DNA from 3 places in the Streptomyces sp. NPDC051684 genome. Region 3 is predicted to be linked to each of the others. Evidence: riboswitches for the same ligand, from Rfam matches in the RefSeq annotation. Region 3 holds a riboswitch; each other region holds the start of a gene.
What was found. Region 3 has a riboswitch for cobalamin ahead of ACIA8D_RS33890 (CbtB-domain containing protein). Riboswitches for the same ligand answer to the same signal wherever they lie in the genome.

Region 1 (3,266 bases), on a different contig from region 3:
AGGGCGCCGCGGATCTCGCCGTCGTACGGGTTCACGAACACCGCGAGCGTGTGGTCGGCGTCGACTCCCGCGACGCCGGAGAGCATGACCCGGGTCGTCGCCCCGGCCTCGGGCGAGGGCCGCACGGCGCTGACGTCTCCTTCCGGATGAGCCTTGCGGGCGGCGGCGACCTGATCGGCGACGGGCAGCTCGGACCTGCCCACGGGAACGTTCAGCTCATGGGCGTAGACGATCTTCTCGGCCTGGAAGGAGCCCGCGTAGAGCAGGCCCGTGACCGCGGCGACGAACAGGAACGGGGCGACGAACACCCCGGCGTAGAAGTGCAGTCGAAGCACCAGCGGGCGAAGTGACGCCCAGGCCGACCGGGTGGCGGGCGGTGACGGCGGTGCGTCCCGGCCCTCTTCCACCGGCCGGGAATCCGGGGTGTCCGAGGTTTCGGAGGTGATGGACAACGTGGTCCTCCAGTTCTGGGCAGCACGGAGTCCGGGCGCGGGCCGCTCGGCCCTGGGCGCATCCGGATCCGGTGCGGTGCATGGGGACTCGGCCGCGCGGGCCCGCTCAGGGCGTGCGCACGGCCGACGCCCGAGGGTGCGGCGCAGCCTCGGGTGAACCGGCTGTCGTCAGGCGACAGCGTTCCCTGCGGGTGGACCTCTGGAGGTGATGGGGTCCGCGAGGAGGAGCTCGCGCGGCGTACGGTCGCGCCGGGCGCGGCGGACCCGGACGCGCGGCCGGTGCGGCGGAGTCGGAAGGCGGAACGGGAGCCTGAGCGGTGCGACGATCCGGCCGACGACGCACCTCGCGAGGCGGAACGCGGCCTGCTCACCGTACGCGAGCCACAGCCCGCTCAGCACGGCGGCCAGCAGGTGGGCCGTGAGCATGCCGGAAGATGACATGCCACCCATGTCATGACCGCCGTGTGCCATGTCATGTATGCCGCCCGTACCACTCATGCCACTCATCGGGGCCATGGCACCCGTCGAGCCGGCCGGCATGGACTGCATGGGCATGTCGCCCATTCCCGTGGGCTCCATGGGCGCGCGGCACAACACGTGGTCCAGCCACCGCCCGGCGACGGAACCGCCGGACGCCGCCGGGTGCGTGACCACCTGCGCCCACGAGAAGAAGACGTGCAGCGCCGCCTGCGCGGCCACCGTCAGACCCACGACCGGCAGGATTCCGCGCTCACGGCCGGTGGGCACCCACGCCGCCGCACCGGTGGCCGCGCATCCGGCGGCCAGAGCCCACCAGGGCACGGTGTCACCGGACATGAGCGTGTGCGCCAGCGCCGTGAGCAGCACGCAGACGGCCGCGAGCATCGCGGCCCGTCCAGCGCGAGCGTCCCGGCGTGTGGTCATGGCCGACCCATCTTGGCATCCGCGCCCCGGTGATCACCGGCAGGTTCGCAACCCGGCATGCGCACCGCGGAAGCCACGTAGGATCGCCAGGTCATCACCGCGACGGGTGACAGGAAGCCGGTGCGAATCCGGCACGGTCCCGCCACTGTGACCGGGCAGAGCGCGTCAACGCTGCCCGGGAGTCAGGTCACTGGCCCGTCGCGGGCTTGTTCCGAGGAGCGCGGACTCCGTAGGAGGCTTCACGTGTACGACGGTCCGTACCGTCCCCATGCCCTTCCCCCTTCCCCTGTGCGACGGCTCTCCCGTGCGCGGCCGCGGCGCTTCGCCGTGCGGGCCTCGGCCGCCCTCGCCGCGCTGTCGGCAGCGGTACTCACCGCCGGTTGCGGCCCGTCCGGCACGGCGTCCTCGGCGTCCGAGCGCGCCGACGACCGCCCGAAGTCGTCGACTGCCGAGGGATTCCCCGTCACCATCGACAACTGCGGCGTCAAGACGACGTACGACAGGCCGCCGTCGCGCGCGGTCACCATCCATCAGCACCCCGCCGAACTCCTGCTCTCCCTCGGTCTGAAGGACCGGATGGTCGGCACGGCGTTCCCCGACTCAGTCGTCCTGCCGAGCCTGCGCGAGGACTACGCGTCGGTGCCGGAACTGGCCACGCGGGCACCGTCGTTCGAGAACGTCCTCGAAGCCGAACCCGACTTCGTCTACGGCGGCTACTCCAGCGCGTTCGACGAGAAGGAGGGCCGCTCGCGCAAGGCGTTCGCCGACGCGGGCATCGACACGTACCTCAACCGCGAGTACTGCGGCGGGAAGAACGTGACGATGCGCGACACCTACGCCGAGATACGCACCATCGGCAAGATCTTCGGAGTCCCCGACCGCGCCGACGCCCTGGTGTCCGACCTCCGCCGACGGGTCGCGAAGGCGAGCACCGCCGTCCGCGACCGGCCGCGGGTCCCCGTGTTCGTGTACGACAGCGGGGACAAGTCCGCCTTCACCGCGGGCGGCAAGGGCCTGGGCACACAGCTGATCCACCAGGCGGGCGGCCGCAATGTGTTCGCCGATCTGGACGACGTGTTCGGCGATGTCTCCTGGGAGCAGGTCGTCGACCGCAGGCCCGAGGTCATCGCGATCTACGACTACGCGGGCGACAAGAGCGTCGAGCAGAAGAAGCGCTACCTGCTCGCGCAGCCCGCGCTCGCCGACGTACCCGCCATCAAGCACAAGCGGTTCGTCGTGCTGCCGTTGACCGCGACGCTGGTCGGGGTCCGGTCGGCGTACGCGGTGGAGGGGCTCGCGCGCGGGCTGCACCCGGAGAGCTTCACGTGACGGCGCCCGCGGTCACCGACAAGCAGCCGGCCGGCGTGCGGGACCGACACATCGGCCAGGGGGTGCGGCTCACCGCCACCCTGGTCGTGCTCGCCGCGCTGCTTCTCGTCTCGCTGACGGCCGGACTCGCCATCGGCTCGGTGCGGGTGCCGCCCGGTCAGGTGTGGGGCATCGTGACGCACGCGCTGGGCGCCGACTGGTGGGGCGGCGCGGACTGGTCCCGAGCGCGCGAGACGATCGTGCTCGACGTGCGGGCGCCGCGTGTCCTGCTCGGCGCGAGACCGGCGCCGGTCTCGCGGTCGTCGGCACCGCCCTGCAGGCCCTGGTGCGCAACCCGCTCGCCGAGCCGTACTTGCTCGGTGTCTCGTCCGGTGCCTCGCTCGGGGCGGTCGCGGTCCTCGTGTTCGGGGTCGGCGTGTTCGGGGCGATGTCACTGTCGGCGGCGGCGTTCGCGGGTGCGCTCGGCGCGCTCGTCCTCGTCTACGCCACCGCGCGCACGGGTGGACGCATCACGTCCGGCCGCCTGATCCTGTCGGGTGTCGCGGTCGCGTCCATTCTCAGCGCGCTGCTCAACCTGCTGCT
Region 2 (3,266 bases), on a different contig from region 3:
ACGCCTACACGCGCCACCTCGTGCGGACCACGGAGCGGCAGTCATGACCATCGACGTGAACCGTATGGGAGTCGTCGGAGGCGGCCAGATGGGCGCGGGCATCGCCGAGGTCTGCGCCCGGGCCGGCATCGACACGATCGTGTGCGAGGCCGACGCCACAGCCGTACAGCGCACCCGCGACCGCATCACGGCCTCGCTCGGCAAGGCGGTCGACCGGGGCAAGTGCACAGCCGCGCAGGCGCAGGGCGCACTCGGCCGGACGACGTTCACCGGGGAACTGGACGATCTTGCCGACCGGCAACTCGTCATCGAGGCGATCGTCGAGAACACCGACGACAAGACGGAACTGTTCGCCGCTCTCGACAAGATCGTCGAGGATCCGGCCGCCGTGCTCGCCACCAACACCTCCTCGATCCCCGTCATGCGCCTCGGCATGGCGACCGGGCGCGCCGACCGCGTCGTCGGACTGCACTTCTTCAATCCGGTGCCGGCCCTGCCCCTGGTCGAGGTCGTCACATCGCTGCACACCTCGGCCGGGACCGCCGCGCTGGTGGAGCACTTCGCCACGGGGACACTCGGCAAGACCGTGGTGCGCTCCCGTGACCGCGCCGGGTTCGTCGTCAACGCGCTGCTCGTCCCGTACCTCCTGTCGGCGATCCGTATGACGGAGTCCGGCTTCGCGACACCGGCCGACGTCGACCACGGCATGGAGCTCGGCTGCGCACATCCCATGGGACCGCTGCGGCTCGCCGACCTGATCGGGCTCGACACCGTCGCCGCGATCGCCGAATCGCTCTACGAGGAGTTCAAGGAGCCGCTGTACGCACCGCCGCCACTGCTCCAACGCATGGTGGAGGCAGGCCTGTTGGGGCGGAAGACCGGGCGGGGCTTCCATGTCTACGAGCAGGTGGCCACCGAGAACCACCGGGGCTGAGGGGCCCGGGTACCGCCGCCGGAATGAGGGACGGCGACGGTTGAGCCCGTGGGGCGTGGGTCGGCGCACGACGCCGGTCCACGCCCCACGGGCTTTCGGCCGTCCAGCTCTCAGGTGGCCCATCTCACCGTCCGGAATCCGGACCATCTGGCCACTCTCCGCCACCGGCCCGTAGGGTGAGCGCTGCAGCTGGTTCGCCCCGTCCGCCAGGCGGGATGCGTCGCAAGAGGGAACCCGGTGGGAATCCGGGACTGCCCCGCAGCGGTGAGTGGGAACGACCGCCGTCATACGCACTGGGTCCGACAGACAGGGCCTGGGAAGCGACGGCCAGTAGATGTCCTCCATGACAGGAGGACGCGCCCGCGAGTCCGAAGACCTGCCATCTGCCCGTGCGCGTACGACGCGCGCACGGACATTCCGGTGACCTCGAGGGCGGGTCGGCGTACATATCCGGCGAACGATCGCGCCTTTGCCGCGCGAGGTCGTACCGCCGTTTCTGTCGCTCCTTCGCGCGCTCGGGTCTTCGGGATCCCAGGGATACGTCTCTCGAAGGAGAACTCCGTGACCACCAAGACCGCAGCCGCGGCAGCACGGGCCACCGTGTACGGCTACCCGCGCCAGGGCCAGAACCGAGAGCTGAAGAAGGCGATCGAGGGGTACTGGAAGGGCCGCATCACCGCCGACGCCCTGCGTACCACCGCCGCCGAACTGCGCCGCACCAACCGTCAGGAAATGGCGGCGGCCGGCATCGACGAGGTCCCCACCGGTGACTTCTCCTACTACGACCACGTCCTCGACACCACCGTCATGGTCGGTGCGATCCCGGAACGCCACCAGGCCGCCGTCGCTGCCGACGCCCTCGACGGGTACTTCGCGATGGCCCGCGGCACCCAGGACGTGGCGCCGCTGGAGATGACCAAGTGGTTCGACACCAACTACCACTACCTGGTGCCCGAGTTGGGTCCGGACACGGTGTTCACCGCCGACTCCACCAAGCAGGTCGCCGAGCTGAAGGAGGCCCTCGCCGAGGGCCTCACCGCCCGACCGGTTCTGGTGGGCCCGGTCACGTACCTCCTGCTGTCGAAGCCGGCGCCGGGCGTCGCCACGGACTTCGACCCGCTGACGCTGCTGGACCGGCTGCTGCCCGTGTACGCCGAGGTCCTCGCGGACCTGCGTGCCGCCGGTGCCGAGTGGGTGCAGCTCGACGAGCCCGCCCTGGTCCAGGACCGTACCGCGGCCGAGCTCAACGCCGCCGAGCGCGCCTACCGCGACCTCGGTACCGCGACCGACCGGCCGAAGCTCCTTGTGGCCTCCTACTTCGACCGGCTCGGCGATGCCCTTCCGGTGCTCGCCAAGGCGCCCGTCGACGGCCTCGCCCTCGACTTCACCGACGCCGCGGCCGCCAACCTCGGCGCGCTCGCCGCCGTCGGCGGTCTGTCCGGCAAGCGGCTGGTCGCCGGTGTCGTCAACGGGCGCAACATCTGGGTCAACGACCTGGAGAAGTCCCTCGCCACGCTCGGCACCCTCCTCGGCCTCGCCGACCGCGTCGACGTCGCAGCCTCCTGCTCCCTGCTGCACGTGCCGCTGGACGCCGCCCTGGAGAAGGACGTCGACCCGCAGATCCTGCGCTGGCTGGCCTTCGCCCGCCAGAAGACCGCCGAGATCGTCGCCCTCGCCAAGGGCCTCGCCCAGGGCACGGACTCGATCACCGCCGACCTGGCGGTCAACCGGGCCGCGCTGTCCTCCCGCGCCACGTCGCCGATCACCCGCGACCCGGCGGTGCGCGCCCGTGCCGCCGCCGTCACGGAGTCCGACACCCGTCGCGCCCAGGCGTACCCGGAGCGGGCGACGGCCCAGCGCGTCCACCTGGGACTGCCGCTGCTGCCGACCACGACCATCGGCTCGTTCCCGCAGACCACCGAGTTGCGCACCGCCCGGGCCGACCTGCGCACCGGCCGCATCGACACGGCCGGCTACGAGGGGCGCATCAGGAACGAGATCCGCGACGTCGTCTCCTTCCAGGAGAAGACCGGCATCGACGTCCTCGTGCACGGCGAGGCCGAGCGCAACGACATGGTGCAGTACTTCGCCGAACAGCTCACCGGCTACCTGGCCACGCAGCACGGATGGGTGCAGTCCTACGGCACCCGCTACGTCCGCCCGCCGGTCCTGGCCGGGGACATCTCCCGCCCCGAACCGATGACGGTGCGCTGGACCTCGTACGCCCAGTCGCTGTCGGACCGCCCGGTCAAGGGCATGCTCACCGGCCCGGTCACCATGCTCGCCTGGTCCTTCGTCCGCGACGACCAGCCGCTCGGCGACACCGCACGCC
Region 3 (3,266 bases):
GGAGCGTTCGTGATGCCGTACACGATGTTCCACGACGCAGCCGAACGCGTCCGTTACGACATCGAGTTGCTGTCCGCCCGCTTCGGCGTGGGATTCGAAACCATCTGCCACCGCCTGAGCACCCTGCAACGTCCCCAGCAGCGCGGTGTCCCGTTCTCCTTCCTGCGCGTGGACCGCGCCGGCAACATCTCCAAGCGTCAGTCGGCCACCGACTTTCACTTCTCCCGTCTCGGCGGCACCTGCCCCCTGTGGACGGTGTACGAGGCCTTCTCCGCACCTGGCCGCGTCCTCACCCAGGTAGCCGAGATGCCCGACGGGAAGCGGTATTTCTGGGTCGCACGGACCATCACACGGGGTGGCTTCGGACACCACGCGCCGCGCGCGGAATTCGCCGTCGCCCTGGGCTGCGAGCTGCGCCACGCGCAGCGTCTCGTCTACGCGGAGGGCGTCGCCCTGGACGATTCGCGAGCCGCGACCCCGATCGGTCTCGGCTGCCGGATCTGCGAGCGACGGGACTGCGCGCAGCGGGCTCGGCCGCCGGCCGGCAGTCGACTGGCCATCGATCCGGATCGGCGGGCGTACGTGCCGTATCCGGTGGAAGGCCGTCCGCGCTGACGTCCTGGTGGGTGGGGACGGATCAGCCGTTGGTCACGTCTCTGTGCCGCCGCAACAGCTCAGCGATCGCGCAGCGCGGGCACTCGCCGTCCTTCTGGTGATCCTTTTGCGATGCCCGGGGAGACGGAGCATTGCCGCCTGCGGGACAGGAGTCCGCGCCGCACTGCTCGATGAGTTCCTCCAGCCCCTGCACCAGACGTGCCGTGCGCTTGGCTTCCTGAGCCAGTACGCGGACTCGAGCGCTCTGCCCGCCGATCTGGCGGCGGCTCGCGAGAAGCTGCGCATACTCGTCGAGTGTCAGGGCGACCGCTTCGCGACCGCCGAGCGTGATGTGTCGCGGCTCGGGTTGTCTCCCCACGCGGCTCCTCGATTCGTCGCCTCATCGGTGGTGCCTGTGAAACGCGAGAGGGCCCTCGGTTGGTTCCGCGGGCCCTCTCGCGTGCGTCGGATCAGGTCACTGCCCGGCGGGCACCGGCGCCTGCCCGGACACGGCGGTCGCGGGCTTCGGGTTCAGCAGGCGTTCGGCCAACTCACCGAAGACCAGGCCGAATCCGCCCCACAGGACGGTCTGCATGGCGAGGGCGGAGAGCCGGAAGCGCCACAGCAGCGCGGCCGGGAAGTGCTCCGGCACCTCGTTGATGACGGGCAGGAACTGATAGGCCAGTCCCACGACTACGGCGAAGCCGAGGACTGCGGTCACGGTCGCCCACCAGGTGCCGAGGCGGGGTGCGAGGCGCTTGCCCAGAATCGTCGCGGCGACCGCGAGCAGCACGCTCAGGACCATCATCAGGAAGTACAGGGTGGTCCGCTTGCCGATGGTGTCGGGGTTGCCGACGGCGGGCGGGTTGGCCGGGTACTTCAGGAACGGAACGACGTAGACCGCGAGCAGGGCGCAGCCGGAGAGCAGCAGCGCCGTGGCGCGCGGGCCGAAGCGGCCCACCCGGCCCAGGGCGAAGCAGTAGGCAAGGGCCGCGATGCCGCCGAAGGCGACCCCGTAGACGAGGACGCCGGTGGCGAGACCGGCCGTGGACTGCAGGCTGCGGGAGACGAGTTCGACCTCGTCGCCGTGCGAGTGCCCGGCGTGGGCCTCCTCGAAGCCGATTGCCTTGTCGACCATCGGCTCACCGAGCCAGTAGGCGATGACGAGAGCAAGCACGCCGGCTGCGAGACCGGCGAGCATGCCCCGAACAAGCAGGTTACGTACGGTGGTTGAGTTCATGAGAAAGCTCGTGTCCCTCTGGTCAGTGGCAGGGGAAACCGAGCAGGTGACGGGCGTCGTGCACCCATTCATGAACCTCCGCGCCGCTGAACACGGACGTGGCGCCCTGTTCCGCGCCGACGAAGTACAGCAGGACCAGCATCAGGATGCCGAAGAAAGCCGCCCAGGGGGCAATGGCCTTCAACGGCAGCTTGGCCGGTATGACAGGGGTGGTGGCGGTCGGCTGGGCGACATGCTGCGCCATGGCAGGGCCTCCTCGGGAGTTCGCGTCCCATCTCGGTGGTGCACAGGACGACAGTCACGGGTCTGACTCACCAGCGGTCCGGGAACAGCTGGAACACAGTGGCGCGACCGTGCCGGACTCTCACCGGCTTCCGTCGTACCGTCGTCGATAACGGAGAGACGTTACCGCGTGTCGCGTTCATGGCCAAGACCACCCCTGTCGCCGCGGGCTGGGACGAACAAAGACGTCTACAAGACGAGTCGGTGATCAGGATTCGCTCGCGACGATGGAAGGCAGGTCGGCCAGGAGCTTTCGGAGGCGTTCGGCGGCAACCCCGCCACCTTGGGCGATGTCCTGGTTACCGCCACCCCGGCCGTCCAGTAGCGCCTTGACCAGGGCGGAGGCATGTAGACCTGTATCGGTGGCGGCGCGATTGGCTGCGATGACGAGGGCACCCTCCTCAGTGGCGACCGCGGTGGCACCGGGCGTGTTCGCCGGGAGACGGTCGCGGACGGCGAGAGCGAGAGCGCGCGCTTCCTGCGCCGCGCCCGGCACCAAGGCGGTCACGACGAGTGTGCCGCTCGCGTCGACCGCCTCCGAAACCAGTTGCTCAGCTTGTGCGGCGACGCCCTGTGCCTTGAGGCGTACGTTCTCGCGATCAGCGTTCTTCAGGCGGTCCAGCAGACCAGTGATCTTCTCGGAAAGCTCGCCACGGGGTGCTCCGATCTGCTCGGCGATGCTGGATACGAGGTCGCGTTCGCGGGCCAGATAGTTGAAGCCCTCGATGCCGACGGCCGCCTCCAGGCGGCGCATGCCCGCGCCGACGGAGGACTCGCCAGTCAGCGCGACGGTGCCGACTTGGGAAGCGTGCTCGACGTGGGTGCCGCCGCACAGTTCGCGTGACCAGGCACCGCCGATCTCGACGACGCGGACCTTCTCGCCGTAGGTCTCGTCGAACAGGGCGAGCGCGCCGATCTCCTTGGCCTCGGGCAGCGTCATCCAACGCACGCCGACGGGCAGGTCCCTGCGCAGGGCGCGGTTGGCGGCTTCCTCGATCTCGCTGCGCACGGCCGTGGACAGGGCTCCGCGCCAGGGGAAGTCGAGGCGGAGGTGGCCGGGCCGGTTGTAGGAGCCGGATTGCAGGGCGGTCGGGCCGAGGGTCTCGCGCAGGGCGGCGTGCAGGACGTGGGTGCCGGAGTGGGCCTGGCG

Region 1: another riboswitch for cobalamin. It lies ahead of ACIA8D_RS28120 (ABC transporter substrate-binding protein); the one in region 3 lies ahead of ACIA8D_RS33890 (CbtB-domain containing protein).
Region 2: another riboswitch for cobalamin. It lies ahead of metE (5-methyltetrahydropteroyltriglutamate--homocysteine S-methyltransferase); the one in region 3 lies ahead of ACIA8D_RS33890 (CbtB-domain containing protein).

Annotation. Positions count from the first base shown of each region.
Region 1 covers NZ_JBITCS010000026.1:3,438-6,703, forward strand. Annotated here, with positions in the region: gene ACIA8D_RS28110 (PepSY-associated TM helix domain-containing protein) at 1-407, opposite strand, end outside; gene ACIA8D_RS28115 (hypothetical protein) at 621-1,355, opposite strand; cobalamin riboswitch at 1,427-1,569, shown strand; gene ACIA8D_RS28120 (ABC transporter substrate-binding protein) at 1,599-2,684, shown strand; partial or broken gene ACIA8D_RS28125 (FecCD family ABC transporter permease) at 2,720-3,266, shown strand, end outside.
Region 2 covers NZ_JBITCS010000025.1:14,603-17,868, reverse strand. Annotated here, with positions in the region: gene aceB (malate synthase A) at 1-47, shown strand, start outside; gene ACIA8D_RS27555 (3-hydroxybutyryl-CoA dehydrogenase) at 44-934, shown strand; cobalamin riboswitch at 1,108-1,333, shown strand; gene metE (5-methyltetrahydropteroyltriglutamate--homocysteine S-methyltransferase) at 1,496-3,266, shown strand, end outside.
Region 3 covers NZ_JBITCS010000038.1:7,883-11,148, reverse strand. Annotated here, with positions in the region: gene ACIA8D_RS33905 (short-chain fatty acyl-CoA regulator family protein) at 1-615, shown strand, start outside; gene ACIA8D_RS33900 (hypothetical protein) at 638-973, opposite strand; gene ACIA8D_RS33895 (CbtA family protein) at 1,070-1,834, opposite strand; gene ACIA8D_RS33890 (CbtB-domain containing protein) at 1,857-2,078, opposite strand; cobalamin riboswitch at 2,114-2,256, opposite strand; gene alaS (alanine--tRNA ligase) at 2,325-3,266, opposite strand, start outside.